DNA from 2 places in the Nocardioides exalbidus genome. Region 1 is predicted to be linked to the other one. Evidence: riboswitches for the same ligand, from Rfam matches in the RefSeq annotation. Region 1 holds a riboswitch; the other holds the start of a gene.
What was found. A riboswitch is a leader RNA that binds a small molecule or an ion and turns the genes downstream of it on or off. The one in region 1 is predicted to bind cyclic di-AMP.
Positions count from the first base shown of each region.

Region 2: linked by a shared signal. The riboswitch ahead of BLV76_RS20940 (C40 family peptidase) and the one ahead of BLV76_RS01140 (C40 family peptidase) in region 1 are both predicted to bind cyclic di-AMP.

Region 1 is NZ_FNRT01000002.1:140,626-147,965, reverse strand. Features, by position in the region: gene BLV76_RS01150 (phosphatase PAP2 family protein) at 1-986, opposite strand, end outside; gene BLV76_RS01145 (SDR family NAD(P)-dependent oxidoreductase) at 1,106-1,873, shown strand; cyclic di-AMP (ydaO/yuaA leader) riboswitch at 2,054-2,198, shown strand; gene BLV76_RS01140 (C40 family peptidase) at 2,202-2,774, shown strand; gene BLV76_RS01135 (DUF3048 N-terminal domain-containing protein) at 2,870-3,526, shown strand; gene BLV76_RS01130 (DUF3048 C-terminal domain-containing protein) at 3,478-3,891, shown strand; gene BLV76_RS01125 (TetR/AcrR family transcriptional regulator) at 3,875-4,495, opposite strand; gene BLV76_RS01120 (hypothetical protein) at 4,635-5,213, shown strand; gene BLV76_RS01115 (YqgE/AlgH family protein) at 5,262-5,816, shown strand; gene BLV76_RS01110 (DUF3039 domain-containing protein) at 5,849-6,127, shown strand; gene BLV76_RS01105 (DEAD/DEAH box helicase) at 6,124-7,340, shown strand, end outside.
Region 2 is NZ_FNRT01000002.1:4,306,763-4,314,102, forward strand. Features, by position in the region: gene BLV76_RS20915 (response regulator transcription factor) at 1-192, shown strand, start outside; gene BLV76_RS20920 (Flp family type IVb pilin) at 427-618, shown strand; gene BLV76_RS20925 (Flp family type IVb pilin) at 711-890, shown strand; gene BLV76_RS20930 (Flp family type IVb pilin) at 952-1,143, shown strand; gene BLV76_RS20935 (hypothetical protein) at 1,220-2,341, opposite strand; gene BLV76_RS20940 (C40 family peptidase) at 2,469-3,458, opposite strand; cyclic di-AMP (ydaO/yuaA leader) riboswitch at 3,473-3,631, opposite strand; gene BLV76_RS20945 (hypothetical protein) at 3,788-3,994, opposite strand; gene BLV76_RS20950 (hypothetical protein) at 4,053-5,423, opposite strand; gene BLV76_RS20955 (NYN domain-containing protein) at 5,420-6,655, opposite strand; gene BLV76_RS20960 (hypothetical protein) at 6,666-6,965, opposite strand; gene BLV76_RS20965 (DEDD exonuclease domain-containing protein) at 7,093-7,340, shown strand, end outside.

The DNA.
Region 1 (7,340 bases):
CGTCGGAGCGGGTTGCCGGTCGCCACCGCGGCGATCACGAAGGCAGCGGCGCCGACGACGACGCCCGCCAGGACGTCGACGAAGAAGTGCCAGCCGAGGTAGACCGTGGCCACCATCGTCAGCCCGAGGAAGACCCAGGCCACGGCACGCAAGACCACGGGGAGGCGCATGGCCTCCGCCACCAGGCAGAGGGTGACCATCACCGCGACGTGGAGCGAGGCGAACGCGGCGATCGTCTGGACCGTGTGCGTGTCCCACGGTCCGGCGAGGACCTCGATGCGGTCGGAGAGGAGCGTGTCGCGCACGGCGGTGTTGGGCGTCCGTGCGAGGGAGGCGAACCACTCGGGGGAGGAGTACGTCGGCCCCAACGAGGGGACCGCGTAGTAGAGGATCGCGCCCAGGCACCAGTCCACCGAGATCGCGGTGACGTACCAGGCGCCGTAGACGGACCGGCGCGTCCAGACGAGCGCGACGGCCAGGCTGGCGGGCACGAGCCCGATCCAGATCAGGTAGACCGCGGCCACGACCCAGTTGGCCCAGGTCGTGCCGAGCACGTCGTGGAGGACGACGGCCGGGTCGTGGCCGAGCCACAGCAGCCGGTCGATCCTGGCCAGCTCCGGGTCGGCGAGGCGGTCGGTGACGAAGGGGACGTAGCTCTTGAGGTTGCGGAACGCCACGTAGGCGACGTACCAGGTCACCAGTCCGCTCAGCGTGAAGCGGATCTGGTCGCGGTTCCACCGCTCGACGGCCACGACCCGCAGGGTGGTCGACCCCGGGGATCCGGAGCGCCACGCCAGCAGCGCCCACCGGGCGAGGATGTCCAGGACGATCGCGGAGCCCACGATCACCGGGAGGCGGAACCACGTCGGCAGGTTGGCCCCGTCGGGGTCACGGATGGGCAGGTGGTGCTCCCACGCCACCAGCACCGCGGCGAGGGCCATCGCCGCCGCCACGACCCCAGCGGCCCTGAATTCCCCTCGACGCACCTGCACACCGTAGCCATGTCCGCGCACGGACGGGTGCGGAGACGTCCTCGGGAGGGGTGGTGGACCCGCCGGTCTAGGGTGACAGTCGCACTGTCATCCACGCGTCAGGAGTCATCGAGATGGGTCGTTTCGACCACCGCGTCGCCGTCGTCACCGGAGCCGCCCGGGGCATCGGGTTCGGCATCGCCCAGCGCTTCGCGAGCGAGGGCGCCTCGATCGCGATCCTCGACCTCGACGAGGCCGCCGCCCAGGACGCTGCCGGCCGGCTGGAGCTGACCGAGGGAGCGCGCGCCGTCGGCATCGGCTGCGACGTCGTCGACTCCGCAGCGGCGGAGACGGCTGTCCAGCGCGTGGTCGACGAGCTCGGCGGCATCCACGTCCTCGTCAACAACGCCGGCATCACCCGCGACAACCTGCTGTTCAAGATGACCGAGGACGACTGGGACCTCGTCATGGGCGTCCACCTCAAGGGCGTCTTCAACATGACCAAGTCCGCCCAGTCGCGATTCGTGGAGCAGAAGTACGGCAAGATCCTCAACCTCTCGAGCGTCTCGGCGCTCGGCAACCGCGGCCAGGCCAACTACTCGGCCGCCAAGATGGGCATCCAGGGGCTGACCCGCACGCTGGGCATCGAGCTCGGCCCCTACGGCATCACCGCCAACGCCATCGCGCCCGGCTTCATCGTCACCGAGATGACCGACGCGACCGCTCGCCGCCTCAAGATGGAGCCCGAGGAGCTGCAGCGCCTCAACGCCGAGGCCACGCCCGTACGACGCGTCGGCCAGCCCGAGGACATCGCCGCCGCGGCCGCGTTCCTCTGCAGCGACGATGCGTCCTTCATCACAGGACAGACGCTCTACGTCGACGGAGGACGCAAGCTCGGCTGAGCGTGAAGTCGAGTGGACCACTCGACTTTGAGTGAGGTACGTCACGGCCCGGTGCCGCCAGCGAGGCGGCGCCGGGCCGTGGTCGGTTTGCGGCCGTCGGGACGGTCTGTCACGTTGTTTCGCGGCCTTCGTGGCCGAACCGCCCCGGACAACGCCGAGTCCTGCCCGGCCGGGGCGTCCCCCGAGAACACGTCGAGGGCAGGAGTGGGGGACCCACAGGTTCCACGCCGACACGCGTCGGCTCGGGGCGAAGCCACCGCCGGTGGCAGGGCACTTTCCAGCCCTAGCCCGACAGCTCACCTCACAGGCGTGGGAAGGAACGACACTCATGCCTGCGATCTCTCGTACGGCCCGAGCCGGTGCGCTCGCGCTCGCCGGACTCGGCCTCACTGCATCGACGATGGTGGCCCTCCCGGCCACTGCTGCCCCCACGGGCACCGACGCGAGCCCGCTCGTCGTCGCGAAGGACAAGCACCACCAGTCCGCGAAGGACCGGAAGGAGAAGCGCGAGCGCCGGGCGGCCGAGCGGCTCGACACCCGCGTCCTCGGCGCCCTCGGCACCGCGATGCGCCAGCGCGGCGACGCCTATTCCTACGGGGCAGCCGGCCCGAACGCCTTCGACTGCTCCGGCCTCGTCTACTACAGCTACCGCCGTGCGGGCTTCCCCGTGCCGCGCACGTCCGGCGCCCAGGCCGGCTACACCTCGCGCGTCGCGAAGCGCGACATGCGCCCCGGCGACCTGATGTTCTTCCACGGCTCCGGCGGGGTCTACCACGCCGCGGTCTTCCTGCGCTGGGTGCGCGGGCACGCGCTGATGGTCCACGCGCCCGGCTCCGGCCAGCGGGTCCAGGTGGCCGTGCCGTGGACGTCGTCGTGGTTCGGCGGGACCTTGCGCCGCTGACCTACCTTTTGTGGCGCGCCTACCCCGAACGGGGTAGGCGCGCCACCACACTTTCCACGAGATCACCCGCATTCCCCGTTCGATCGGAGCCCCCCGTGCGTCACCGCCCCCACCTCACCTCGTCCCGAGCAGTGGTCGCCACGCTCGTCGCCGCCTCGCTCCTCCTCGCGGGCTGCGCCGGCGGGTCGGACGAGGAGGAGCCGAGCGACGCCTCGTCCTCCGAGCCGAGCCCGTCCGCGACGAGCGAGCCGCCGGAGCCGACGTACTGGCCGCTGACCGGCCTCGAGCGCACGGGCAAGGCGCCGAAGCACCCGGTGATCGTGACGAAGGTCGACAACACCTCCTCCAGCGCGCCGCAGGTCGGCCTGGGCTCGGCGGACCTCGTGGTCGAGGAGCTCGTCGAGGGCGGCTACACCCGCCTGGCGGCGTTCTACTACTCCCAGGTCCCGGCCGACATCGGTCCGGTCCGCTCGATGCGCGCCAGCGACATCAGCATCGTGCCCGAGGGCGCGACCGTGGTGACCAGCGGCGCCGCGCAGATCACGATCAACCGCATCAACGCCGCTGGGATCCCGTGGATCACCGAGGGTGCGGCGGGCGTCTACCGCGACAGCTCGCGCTCCGCGCCCTACAACCTCTTCGCCCACCTGTCGGAGATCTCGAAGCGCCTCACCACGAAGGACGAGCCGCCGGCCTACCTCCCGTGGGGCACCGAGGCCGACCTCCCCAAGGGGGCAAGGCGACGTCCCTGACCGCCGACTTCGGCAACCACTCCACCTCGTGGCAGTACCAGGGCGGCACCTACGTCAACACCAACTCCTACGCCGCGCAGGGCGACCAGTTCCCGGCCGACTCCGTGCTCGTGATGCGGGTCAAGGTCGGCGACGCGGGCTACCGCGACCCCGCCGGCTACCCGGTCCCGGAGACCAAGTTCGAGGGCACCGGCGCCGCGCTGCTCTTCCACGGCGGCCGGGTCGTGCGCGGCACCTGGGAGAAGGACGGCCTGACCGGCACGATCCAGCTGTCCACGAAGGATGGCGAGCTCACCGTCCCGGCCGGGCACGTGTGGGTCGAGCTGGTGCCCGCCGTCAACGGCGACGTCACCTTCGCGAAGTAGCCCCGCTCTCCAGCAGCTGCTGGAGGCCGGCCATGATCAGGCCGATCGCGCCCTCGACCCGCGCCGCCGCGGCGGCCGGGTCTTCGCTCGCCGCCACCGACGTGCCGGCGGCCGACATCGCGCCGAAGAAGATCCGGGCGAAGGTGTCGAGCATCGCGTCGTCGAGCTCCCACGCGTCGTCGCCGAGCACCGAGCGCACGATCTCGTCGACGAGGGCGTACGTCGACCGCTCCTCCTGCTCGCGGTAGCGCTCGTGGCCCAGCACGGAGGGCCCGTCCGCGATGACGATCTGGCGGTAGCCGGGCTCCTGCACGGCCGCGAGGAACGCGCGCAGCCCGGCCTGCGACTTGGCCCACGGGTCGTCGTGCCCCGCGGTGGCCTCCGCGATGCCCGACGTCGCGCGCTGCTCGACCCGCTCGAAGGCGGCCTCGAAGACCGCCTGCTTGCCGCTGAAGTGGTGGTAGAGCGCGCCCTTGGTGACGTCGGCGCCGGCCACGATCGCATCGAGCGACGTGGCGGTGTAGCCGTGCTCGGTGAAGAGCTGCTCGGCGACGTCGACCAGCGCGCGCTTGGTCGACTCGGAGTAGCGCTGACGCCTGGTCATCGCCGTGTCGTCTCGTTCCGGGCTGTCTCCATCCGGCTCACCCTAGGTGAGCGGGCTCACCAGCGGGAGCCTTCGGCATGCCGTCGGTATCGGGCATACTGAAAGTACGTACCCACGGTATGTCACCAAGGAGACCGTCATGACCTGGACGTCCCACCACCAACGCGGAGACGTGCTCCGCGAGGTGATCGCCGCCGCCGACACCCGGCTGGCCGCCCACCCCGACACCCGTCGCCCCGCCCTGCCGACCGTGCCGCTTCCCATGGACGTGGCCGGCGTCGCCGAGACCTTCGGCGACGAGACCACCCTGCTCGGCGCGCTGCAGCTGCGCTGGCACACCCGCCTCGCCGGCCGCATCGAGCGCGAGCTCGCCGACCAGCCCCTCGACCTGGCCGAGGCGGTCACCCGCGCCTGGCGCTCGGCCGCCGCGGAGATGCCCGGCACCAGGGCGGTCATCGACCACCACCTGGCCCACCCGACCAGCCCCGAGATGGCCCGCACGAGCGCGATCGCCACGGCCAAGGAGCACGAGCTGCTCGCCCTGATGGCCGGCCACGCCAGCGCACCGGGCGTCGCTGCCCAGCGGGCGGGCCGGGAGATCGAGGCCGCCGCGCGGTCGTCGTACGACGCCGGGGATGCCGCTGTGGACGCGGCCGCGGACCACCGCGGGGGATCGCCGAGCCTCGTCCAGCGCCTCAAGGCGGTCCTGGCCGCCTGACGGACCGCGCGCTGACGACCGCGCCGGCCCCCTGCCATAGTGGACGCCATGGCGCTGTCCTCGGGAATGCTGCTGGTGGCGACGCCTGCCCTGCAGGACCCGAACTTCGCCGACACCGTCGTGCTGCTGCTCGACGTCAACGACGAGGGTGCGCTCGGCGTGGTGCTCAACCGGCCCTCGCAGGTGCTCGTGGCCGACGTGCTGGCGCCGTGGCGTGACGTGGTCGCGGAACCCGAGGTGCTCTTCCGGGGAGGCCCGGTCGGCCTCGACGGAGCCCTGGCGGTCGCACGGCTGCGCAACCCCCAGGACGCCCCGGTCGGCTGGCGACCGGTCGACGGCCGTGTCGGCATGGTCGACCTCGACACCCCGACCGAGCTGGTCGACGGCTCGGTGTCCGCGATGCGGGTCTTCGCCGGCTACGCCGGGTGGGGTGCGGGCCAGCTCGACGGCGAGGTCGAGCGCGGTGACTGGTACGTCGTCCACGCCGAGTCGGGCGACGCGTTCCGCCCCGACACGACCGGGCTCTGGCGCGACGTGATGCGCCGCCAGCCGGGCATGCTCGCGTGGCACGTGAACCGGCCCGTCGACCCCGACATGAACTGACCATCGCTCCGGGCGCGTTAGGCTTGCCCATCATGAGCACCATCGGATTCTCGCCTGGCAGCCAGACGGTCGAAGAGCGACAGACGGTGCCCACCGACGAGGGCGACCACGAGCGGTTCTCGCACTACGTCCCCAAGGACAAGCTCACCGAGGCGATGGTCCTGGGCACCCCCGTGATCGCCCTGTGCGGCAAGGTCTGGGTCCCTTCGAGGGCCCCTGAGAAATTCCCCGTGTGCCCGGACTGCAAGGAGATCTGGGAGTCGATGAAGCCGGGCGACGGCGACGACTCCGGTTCGGGTCCCGAGGCGTGACCGGGCGGCCTGACGCGCCGCTGCCCCCCGCGTGGCCCGACCGGGCCGCCTGGGGCACCGCGCCCTCCCTCCGTGCCTGGCAGCAGGCGGCGATGGACACCTACACCTCGCGCCAGCCGCGCGACTTCCTCGCCGTCGCGACGCCCGGAGCCGGCAAGACGACCTTCGCGCTGACGGTCGCGGCCGACCTGCTGAGCCGTCGCGTCGTCGACCGGATCACCGTCGTCGCGCCGACCGAGCACCTCAAGACGCAGTGGGCCGAGGCTGCCGCGCGCGCCGGCATCCCGATCGACCCGACCTACTCCGCCGGCAAGGGAAAGACCTCCGACGACTACGTCGGCATCGCGGTGACCTATGCCGGGGTCGCGGTCAACCCGCTCGCGATGCGCATCCGCACGGAGCGCTTCAAGACCCTCGTGATCCTCGACGAGATCCACCACGCCGGTGACGCGCTGTCGTGGGGCGAGGGCGTCCGCGAGTCCTTCGACCCGGCCACCCGCCGGCTCGCGCTGACCGGCACCCCGTTCCGCTCCGACATCAACCCGATCCCGTTCGTGAGCTACGCGCCGGGCGAGGAGGGCATCCCGACGTCGGCGGCCGACTTCACCTACGGCTACGCGCACGCGCTGGCCGACCACGTCGTCCGCCCCGTGCTCTTCATGGCCTACTCCGGCGAGATGCAGTGGCGCACCCGCGCCGGTGACGAGGTCGTCGCCCGGCTCGGTGAGCCGCTCACCAAGGACATGCACGCCCAGGCGCTGCGCACCGCGCTCGACCCGAAGGGGTCGTGGATCCCCGCCGTGCTCGAGGCTGCTGACAAGCGGCTCTCGGAGGTACGCCGCCACGTGCCCGACGCCGGTGGCCTGGTCATCGCCGGCGACCAGGAGACCGCGCGCGCCTATGCCGCGATCCTCAAGAAGGTCTCCGGCGAGACGCCCACCGTGGTGCTGTCCGACGAGAAGGGCTCCTCGAGGAAGATCGAGAAGTTCACCGCGTCCGAGGACCGCTGGATGGTCGCTGTGCGGATGGTGTCCGAGGGCGTCGACGTGCCGCGGCTCGCGGTCGGGGTCTGGGCCACGACGGTCTCGACACCGCTGTTCTTCGCGCAGGCCGTCGGCCGCTTCGTGCGCGCCCGGTCGCGCGGCGAGACCGCGTCGGTCTTCCTGCCGTCGGTGCCGCACCTGCTGGAGTTCGCCTCCGACATGGAGGCCCA
Region 2 (7,340 bases), 4.2 Mb from region 1:
CTGTCGGCGCGCGAGGAGGAGGTGCTCGTGCTGCTCGCCGAGGGCCTGGGCACCAGCGACATCGCCGGCCGGCTCTACCTCAGCGAGTCGACCGCCAAGACGCACATCACGCACATCTACCAGAAGCTGGGCGCCGCGAACCGTGCGCAGGCGCTGGTCACGGCCATGCGGATGGGCCTGCTCGACGGCTGATCGGAGGGCCTGTCGCGACCCCGTTCGGGGCGCCTGTGGCCCCCTCGTCGGACCGGTCGGCGAAGGCGGATCATGCGGGTCGCTGGGCGGGTGGTCGGAAGATAGTCACATCGGACTACCCACTCAGAGCCGAACACCTGATCCGCCCGGAGCGCGGAACGAGCAGAGTATTCCTCGACGGGTCCTCGTGGGCTCGGGACCTGCACCGCGACTTACACACACAAGGGGAACACAATGATCGAGAAGCTCCAGTTCATGACCATCATGCTCGTCAACGAGATGAAGGCCAAGCGCGACGAGCGCGGCGCCACCGCCGTCGAGTACGGCCTCATGGTCGCCCTCATCGCCATCGTCATCATCGGCGCCGTCACCCTCCTCGGTGGCAACCTCGGCTCGCTCTTCAGCTCGATCTCCACCAAGGTCTGATCCAGACCGCCGCGATCCCAGGGGCCGGCGTCGTGGTCTCCACGACGCCGGCTCTTCGCATTCACGGACATCTCCTGGGGAAGGACCCACTGATGCTGCTCCTCTACAAGCTCCTCGCTCCCCGCGAGGACCGCGACGAGCGCGGTGCGACCGCCGTCGAGTACGGCCTGATGGTCGCGATGATCGCCATCGTGATCGTCGGGGGCGTCTCGTTCTTCGGCAAGTCCATCGTCAACCTGTACTCGATCCCGTCGGGCGTCTTCAAGCCCTGACCGGCTCGGCACCGCCGCACTCGACACGAGTGCCACGACCAGCACGAACGAGGGGAACCCCATGCTCGGGAAGCTTCAGCTCATGACCATCATGCTGGTCAACGACATGAGGGCCAGACGCGACGAGCGCGGCGCCACCGCCGTCGAGTACGGCCTGATGGTCGCGCTCATCGCCATCGTCATCATCGGCGCGGTCACCCTCCTCGGTGGCAACCTGAAGAGCCTCTTCAGCTCGGCCTCCACCAAGGTGTGAGACCCCGGGCGACCGCACCAGGTGCGGGTCGCCCGGGCTCCGCCCACCGGGCCCGCCGCTCCCCGGAGCAGGCGCCTCAGCCCGCCAGGCCCCGGAGCCGGTCCCGCCACAGCGCGGTCAGCTCGCCGGTGGGCAGCCCGGCTCGTGCGAGCACCCGCTCCAGCGGCTGGCCCTCGGCAGCCTCGCCGTAGACGCTGACGAGGCCCTGCTCCCCGAGCCGGTCGGCCACGACCCGGCACGCGAGCCAGGCCTCCTCGTAGCTCGCCTGCAGCCCTGCCGCCCGCGTGTCGAAGTCCGCGGAGCGCGGCAGGCCTCGCGGCACCCCGTCGCGGCGCACGGCAGCGATCGCCCGCCCCAGCGTCGTCCGGTCGGGCAGGCCGGTGTCGCGCAGCGCGACGTAGTCGGCGAAGCCCTCGAGCAGCCACGGCTCGAGCGGCGTGCGGGCCGCGTCGGTCGCGAGGTGGGTGAGCTCGTGGCTCATCACCACCTGCGCGCCCGCGCGCCGCAGGCCGTCGGTGACATCGGGGTTCACGAAGACGTGGACCGGCGCGTCGGGGCCCGTCCCCTGCCCGGCGGTCGCGGTGACACCGGCGATGGCGGCGTACGTCCCCGGGCTCGCGCCGAGCGCCTCGTCGAGGTCGGCTCCGCCGGCCGGCACCTCGACCACGACCGGTCCCCGCCACTCGGGCAGGACCCGTCGTACGACGTCGACCCCGCGCCGGGTGCGGGACAGGACGGCCCGCGCCTCCGCTCCCCCGCCGTCGACCATGACCAGCACGTCCGGCGCCCGGGCCACCGAGAGGCGGCCCCGCAACCACAGCGGCATCCGGGTGCCTGCTGCGGCAACCGTGCCGAAGGATGCGATGCCCAGCCCGTCGCCCACGGGCGCGAAGGTCGCCACCACGTCCGCCGACGACGGTGCCTCGTCGAGGCCGCCGAGCTGCCAGGTGAGCTCCACGACCCCCGACCAGCGTCCGTCTGCGGCCACGGTGCCGACCTGGTCGACGTAGCGGGCCGTGACGGCCTCGAGGTCGAGCGCCTCGGCGTTCGACGCGATCCCGGCGAGGTCGGCCGTGGCCGACGCGTCGTCCGGGGGTGCCAGCGCGGTCAGCGCGGCGCCGTCGCGCTCCTCGACGGCGGTGACGAACGACGCGAGCGCGGTGGCGGCTGCCGCGGGACTCGCCCGGGGTGCGTCCACGGGGCCGGTGTCGGCCTCGTGGCGTCCTCCCCGTCCCAAGAGGGCGACGCCGAGCGCCACGACCAGGCACAGCGAAAGGCCGGCCGCCCACAGGAGTGGACGGCCGGCCTTCGAGGACTGCTGGTCATCAGCCAGGACGGACCGCGCCGACGTAGGGCATCGAGTAGAGGCCCGAGACGGTGACGCCGGTGCCGGGGTTGGCGGCGTGGACGATCATGCCGTTGCCGATGTACATGCCGACGTGGCTGATCGGGCTGTAGTAGAACACCAGGTCGCCCGGCTGCAGGTCGCTCGCGGCCACGTGCGGGCCGGAGCCGTACTGGGCGCTCGAGGAGTGCGGCAGGGACACGCCGGCCTGGGCCCAGGCGCGCATGGTCAGGCCGCTGCAGTCGAAGGCGTTCTCGCCGGCAGCGCCGTAGACGTAGGCGTCGCCAACCTGCGCCATGGCGTAGGCGATCGCAGCCGCCGCGCGGCCGGAGGCCGGGACGTCGCTGGGCATGCGGACGTTGCTGCCGCGGGAGGCCAGGACGCGCTCGCGCTCCTCGGCCTCGAGGTCGGCGAGCAGGTCCTTGGCCTCGGCGAGCTTGTCGTCGACCGTCTGCTTCTCGGTGCTCAGCTCGTCGGTGAGCTCGGCGATCTCCTTCTCGCGGGCGTCGGTGGCCTCGCGACGGATCTCGAGCGCGTCGAGCTCGGTGTCGTAGCTGGTGAGGAGGGAGGACTGGAGGTCGTTGAAGGACGACATCGTCGACAGCGAGTCGAGGAAGGCCCCGGGGTCCTCCGAGACCACGATCTGGCCGACGGTCGAGATGCCCTCGCCCTCGAGCTGGCGCACGACGGCGTCGGAGACCTGGTCACGGACCGCGTCGAGGCGCTCGTCCTGACGGCTCTGGTCGGCCTCGAGGCCGGACAGGTCGCTGCGGAGGTCGGCGAGGTCGAGCTTCGCGTCGTGCAACCGCTCCTGCGCGGCCTCGGCCTCGTGGTAGAGGGTGTCGACGCGGACCTTGACGTCCTTGATGCTGGGGTCGGCCTGCGCAGGAGTCGCGGGCACGAAGGCGATGGCAGCGATGGCGGTGAGACCGAGCACGGTCGCACCAGCTCGCTTGCGGGTGTGAGCCACGGAGCGGGGGTTCTCCCTCAGGTGTCGTACGCCTACCAGGTGAGCTGACGGGTTCGGCACGACGTGTCCTACCCCTGCTCCACGCACCGCTCGCGCGATGCGCCTCGCAGGGGATTCACCCCAGGGGGAAGTGTGGTTCCCCGGCTCGTGGACCACAGTGGTGCGGGGGTTGTGGGCCACGACTCGGCGCGACCTCCGCGCGGGCCGGGTGACCCACTTCCACGGAAGCCAGCCCACAGACTAGACGGCCCGTCGAAGCCCCGCCAATCTTCGCGACAACTCGTGGGACTTTGTTATCGGCAAGATCTCGGCAAGACGTCCGTCCGCGGTCACGCCGACTCGATCACCGGGCCCGCGACGGGCTCGACCAGCCTCAGCGGCGGGACCAGCCCTCCCGAGGCCAGCGCGTCGAGCGCCGCCATCTCGTCGTCGTCGATCATGAGCTCCGGTGGCGGTCCGAGGAGCACCGTCACCACGCAGTCGTGGCAGTGCAGGCCGCGCACCACGCAGGTGTCGCAGTCGATCCGTGTCGTCATGTCCCGAACGGTGACAGGACCCACCGACAACGGCCCCGGACCCGGGGTGCGCGGCCCCTCAGCCGCGGACGTAGCAGAGCCACGGAGCGCCGCAGTCGCGCGCGGTGAACGCCGTGTCGTCGGCGACGACCGACTCCTGCGCCGAGCCCTCCATCACCACGACGACGTCCGACGCCTCGACGGCCGCCTGCGCGCCCGCGCGGCCGTAGTAGAAGTCGAGGAGGCTGGTCTGGTCGGCCTGGGAGAAGGCGTCCAGCGGGTTGCCGGCCCACAGCCGCACCCCGCCGACGGCGAGCGACTCCGACAGCGGCGCGGGCGCGAGGACCACGCCGCCCGGCGTGGAGTCGGCGACGCGGGCGACGGCGGCCACTGTGCCCGGCCGCGCACCGAGGACGTCGTCGCCGCGGGCCACCGTGATCGGCACCGCGACGACGAGGGCCAGTCCGGCCACCACCCCCGCCACCCCGGCAGCTCGCGCGGGCGCCGGAGCGGTTCCGGGTGCCGGCTGCGCGGTCGCGACCACCATGAGCAGGAAGGCCAGCCACACCCCGTGGCGGCTCGCGCTCGCGGTCGACGCGCACAGCCCGGCCACGGCGACGTACTCCCACAGGGGCCGGCGGCGTCGCAGGAAGGCGACCAGCAGCACCGCGATGCCCGCCAGCATCACCACGTCGAGCGGGTCGGCGAGGGTCGGGCGGGCCCACAGTCCCTCGGACCGCTCGGCGGCGGCGTTGTCGAAGACGGCCAGGTAGTAGGACGGCGTGCGCCACAGCTGCGGGTTGGCGCACAGCGCGAGCAGGCTCGCCGTGCCCACCAGCACGGTCTCGACGGGCCGCACGCGCAGCCGGCCGGCCACGAGGTACGCGCCGAGCACGCACGTGCCGAGCAACGCTCCCCCGTGCAGGTTGCCCCAGACGGCCACCAGGGGGACGGCCCACCAGATGCCGCGGTCGGGCGAGCGGTGCTGCCGCACGACGAGCGCGAGCAGGAGGGCGAAGGGGACGAGCGAGTACGTCTGCGCGCGGAGGAGGACCAGCGAGGCGAGGTCGGCGACGACCACCACGACCAGGGCACCGGCCGCGGCGACGTCCGAGGCGCCGCGCGACCGGGCGGTCGCCGCGAGCAGGACCAGCGAGACCGCCACCGCTGCGAGGTGGGCGATGACCGGCACGCGTGGTCCCACTGCGTGCAGCAGGGAGGCCAGGACCTCCGAGAGCACCGGGAGGTTGTGCCAGCCGGAGGTGTCGGCAGCGGCGAAGGGGACGAAGTCCGGGACGGAGCCGGTGGCCCGCACGTGGTCCCCCATCGCGACCAGCCAGTCCCAGTCGCCGCCCACGCGGACCGCGAGACCGAGGAGCGCGAGCATCACGACGAGGGCGAGGCCGGTCCAGCGCCACTCGAGCAGGGCGACGCGCGAGGGAAGCCTCATCCGACGAGGCCGATGAGGGCGGCCGACGGGACCACCCGGGCACCGTCGCGGACCAGGTCCCTGGCCAGTGCCTGGTCGTCGGTCACGACCACGACGACGCGGCCGCGGGGCTCCGCGGCGACCAGCTGGCGGATCACGTCGTCGGCGATCACCCCGGCGGGGCTGAACACGACGCGCACGCCGCGCGGCGCGGGCATGGCGGTGCGGGTGGTGGACTCGGCGGCGTCGAAGACCACCGTCGTCTCCGCCCCCGACCGGGCCACGAGCGGCCCGAGCGCCGCGACGAGTCGGCTGCGCTGGGCCTCGAGGGTGGCGCTGGGCCAGGCCGACTTGGTCACGTTGTAGCCGTCGACGACCAGCCGGGCCCGGGGCATCGCCAGCACCTGGTCGAGCAGCCCGGGGCTCGCAGGCGCGCTCGTGGACGGCGCGGCCTCGATGCCGGCGAGCTGGGCCTCCACCGCATCGGCCGGGCTGCCGTCGACCGCGGCCAGGCCGAGCTCTCGGCGCAGCCCGGTGGCGGACTCGACGACCGCGTCGAGCAGGAGCCGGGCCCGGATGGTGGCCGCGTCGCGCTCCGAGCGGGTGTCGCGGCGCTGCGCGGCCAGGCCGGACTCCGCCTCGTCGAGCTGGGCCCGGAGCCGTCGCACGTCGGCCTCCGCCGCCCTGGTCGTCGCCTCCGCGGCGGCCACCGCCTCGTCGCGCACGGCGTACGCCTCGTCGCGTGCCTCCTCCGCGGCGCGCAGGACCCCACGTGCCTCGCCGAGTCGCTGGCGCAGCACCTTGTGGTCCGCGCGGGCCCGGTCGAGCTCCTCGCGGTGCCCGGAGCGGAGCGCCGCGACGTCGGCCTGCAGGCTCGCGACCTGGGCCGTCAGCCGGGCGACCTCTGCCTGGTGCTGGTCGTCGCGCGCCGCGTCGCGGTCGAGGTCCTCCGCGACCCCGGCGACCGCGGCCTCCCAGCCGTCCTCGCGCGCGAGCCACGCCCGGGCTGCGCCCTCGAGCGGGTCGTCGCCCGCGGGCAGGGCCGAGACCTGCACGGCGGCGCGGTGGCGGAAGTCGTCGTCGGCCAGCGCCTCCCAGATCGCGCCACCCCCGAGGCGGGCGCGCCGGGCGGGCGCGAACGCCGCCACCTTGCGCAGGGCCGGCGGGACAGGGGTGACCGACGGCAGCACCGCCGACACGAGCGCGACCACCCGCAGGCGGAGTCGCTCGGGAAGGCCGTCCGGCTCGGTCACGGGTGGTCCGTCAGCCGGCTGCCGAGTCGGCTGCCGCGTCGGCCGCGGGGTCGGTGCCCGTGTCGGCGGCGGCGCGGTCGACGACCTCGATCGCGTCGGAGCGGCCGCACCAGCGGCACGACACGGCCTCCACGGACTCGCCGTGGACGGTCTCCTCCTCGACCCGGTGGTCGCCGGAGAGGTCGAAGTGCCAGTACTCCGTGGCGCGCCTGCTGCGGGTGACGTCGAACCGGGTCAGGTTGCCGCATCCCCCGCAGCGCCACCTCTCACCCTCGGCGGGCGTACGGAGGTCGGTGGGCTGGTCGGTCACGGGAGGCTCCCTCGGGGTGCGAGATCTGGGGGGGTGGAGTGGTCGTGTGCCGACCGGTGATCGGCGCGGCAAGCGTAGTCCGCGCGTCGCCGCGGCGATGTCGGAACCCACGTCTAGCGTCGCCGACATGAGCACCACCGCCCACCGCGCGACGCAGGACACCCCCCGCTGGGAGTCGCAGCGCAGCTTCGACGAGCTCGGGCGGCCCCTGCGCGACATCACCTTCTGCGTGGTCGACCTCGAGACCACCGGCGGCTCCGCGGAGGGCGGCTCGATGATCACCGAGATCGGCGCGGTCAAGGTGCGGGGCGGCGAGCGCCTCGGCGAGTTCCAGACCCTGGTCAACCCGCACAGCGAGATCCCGGCGTTCATCGC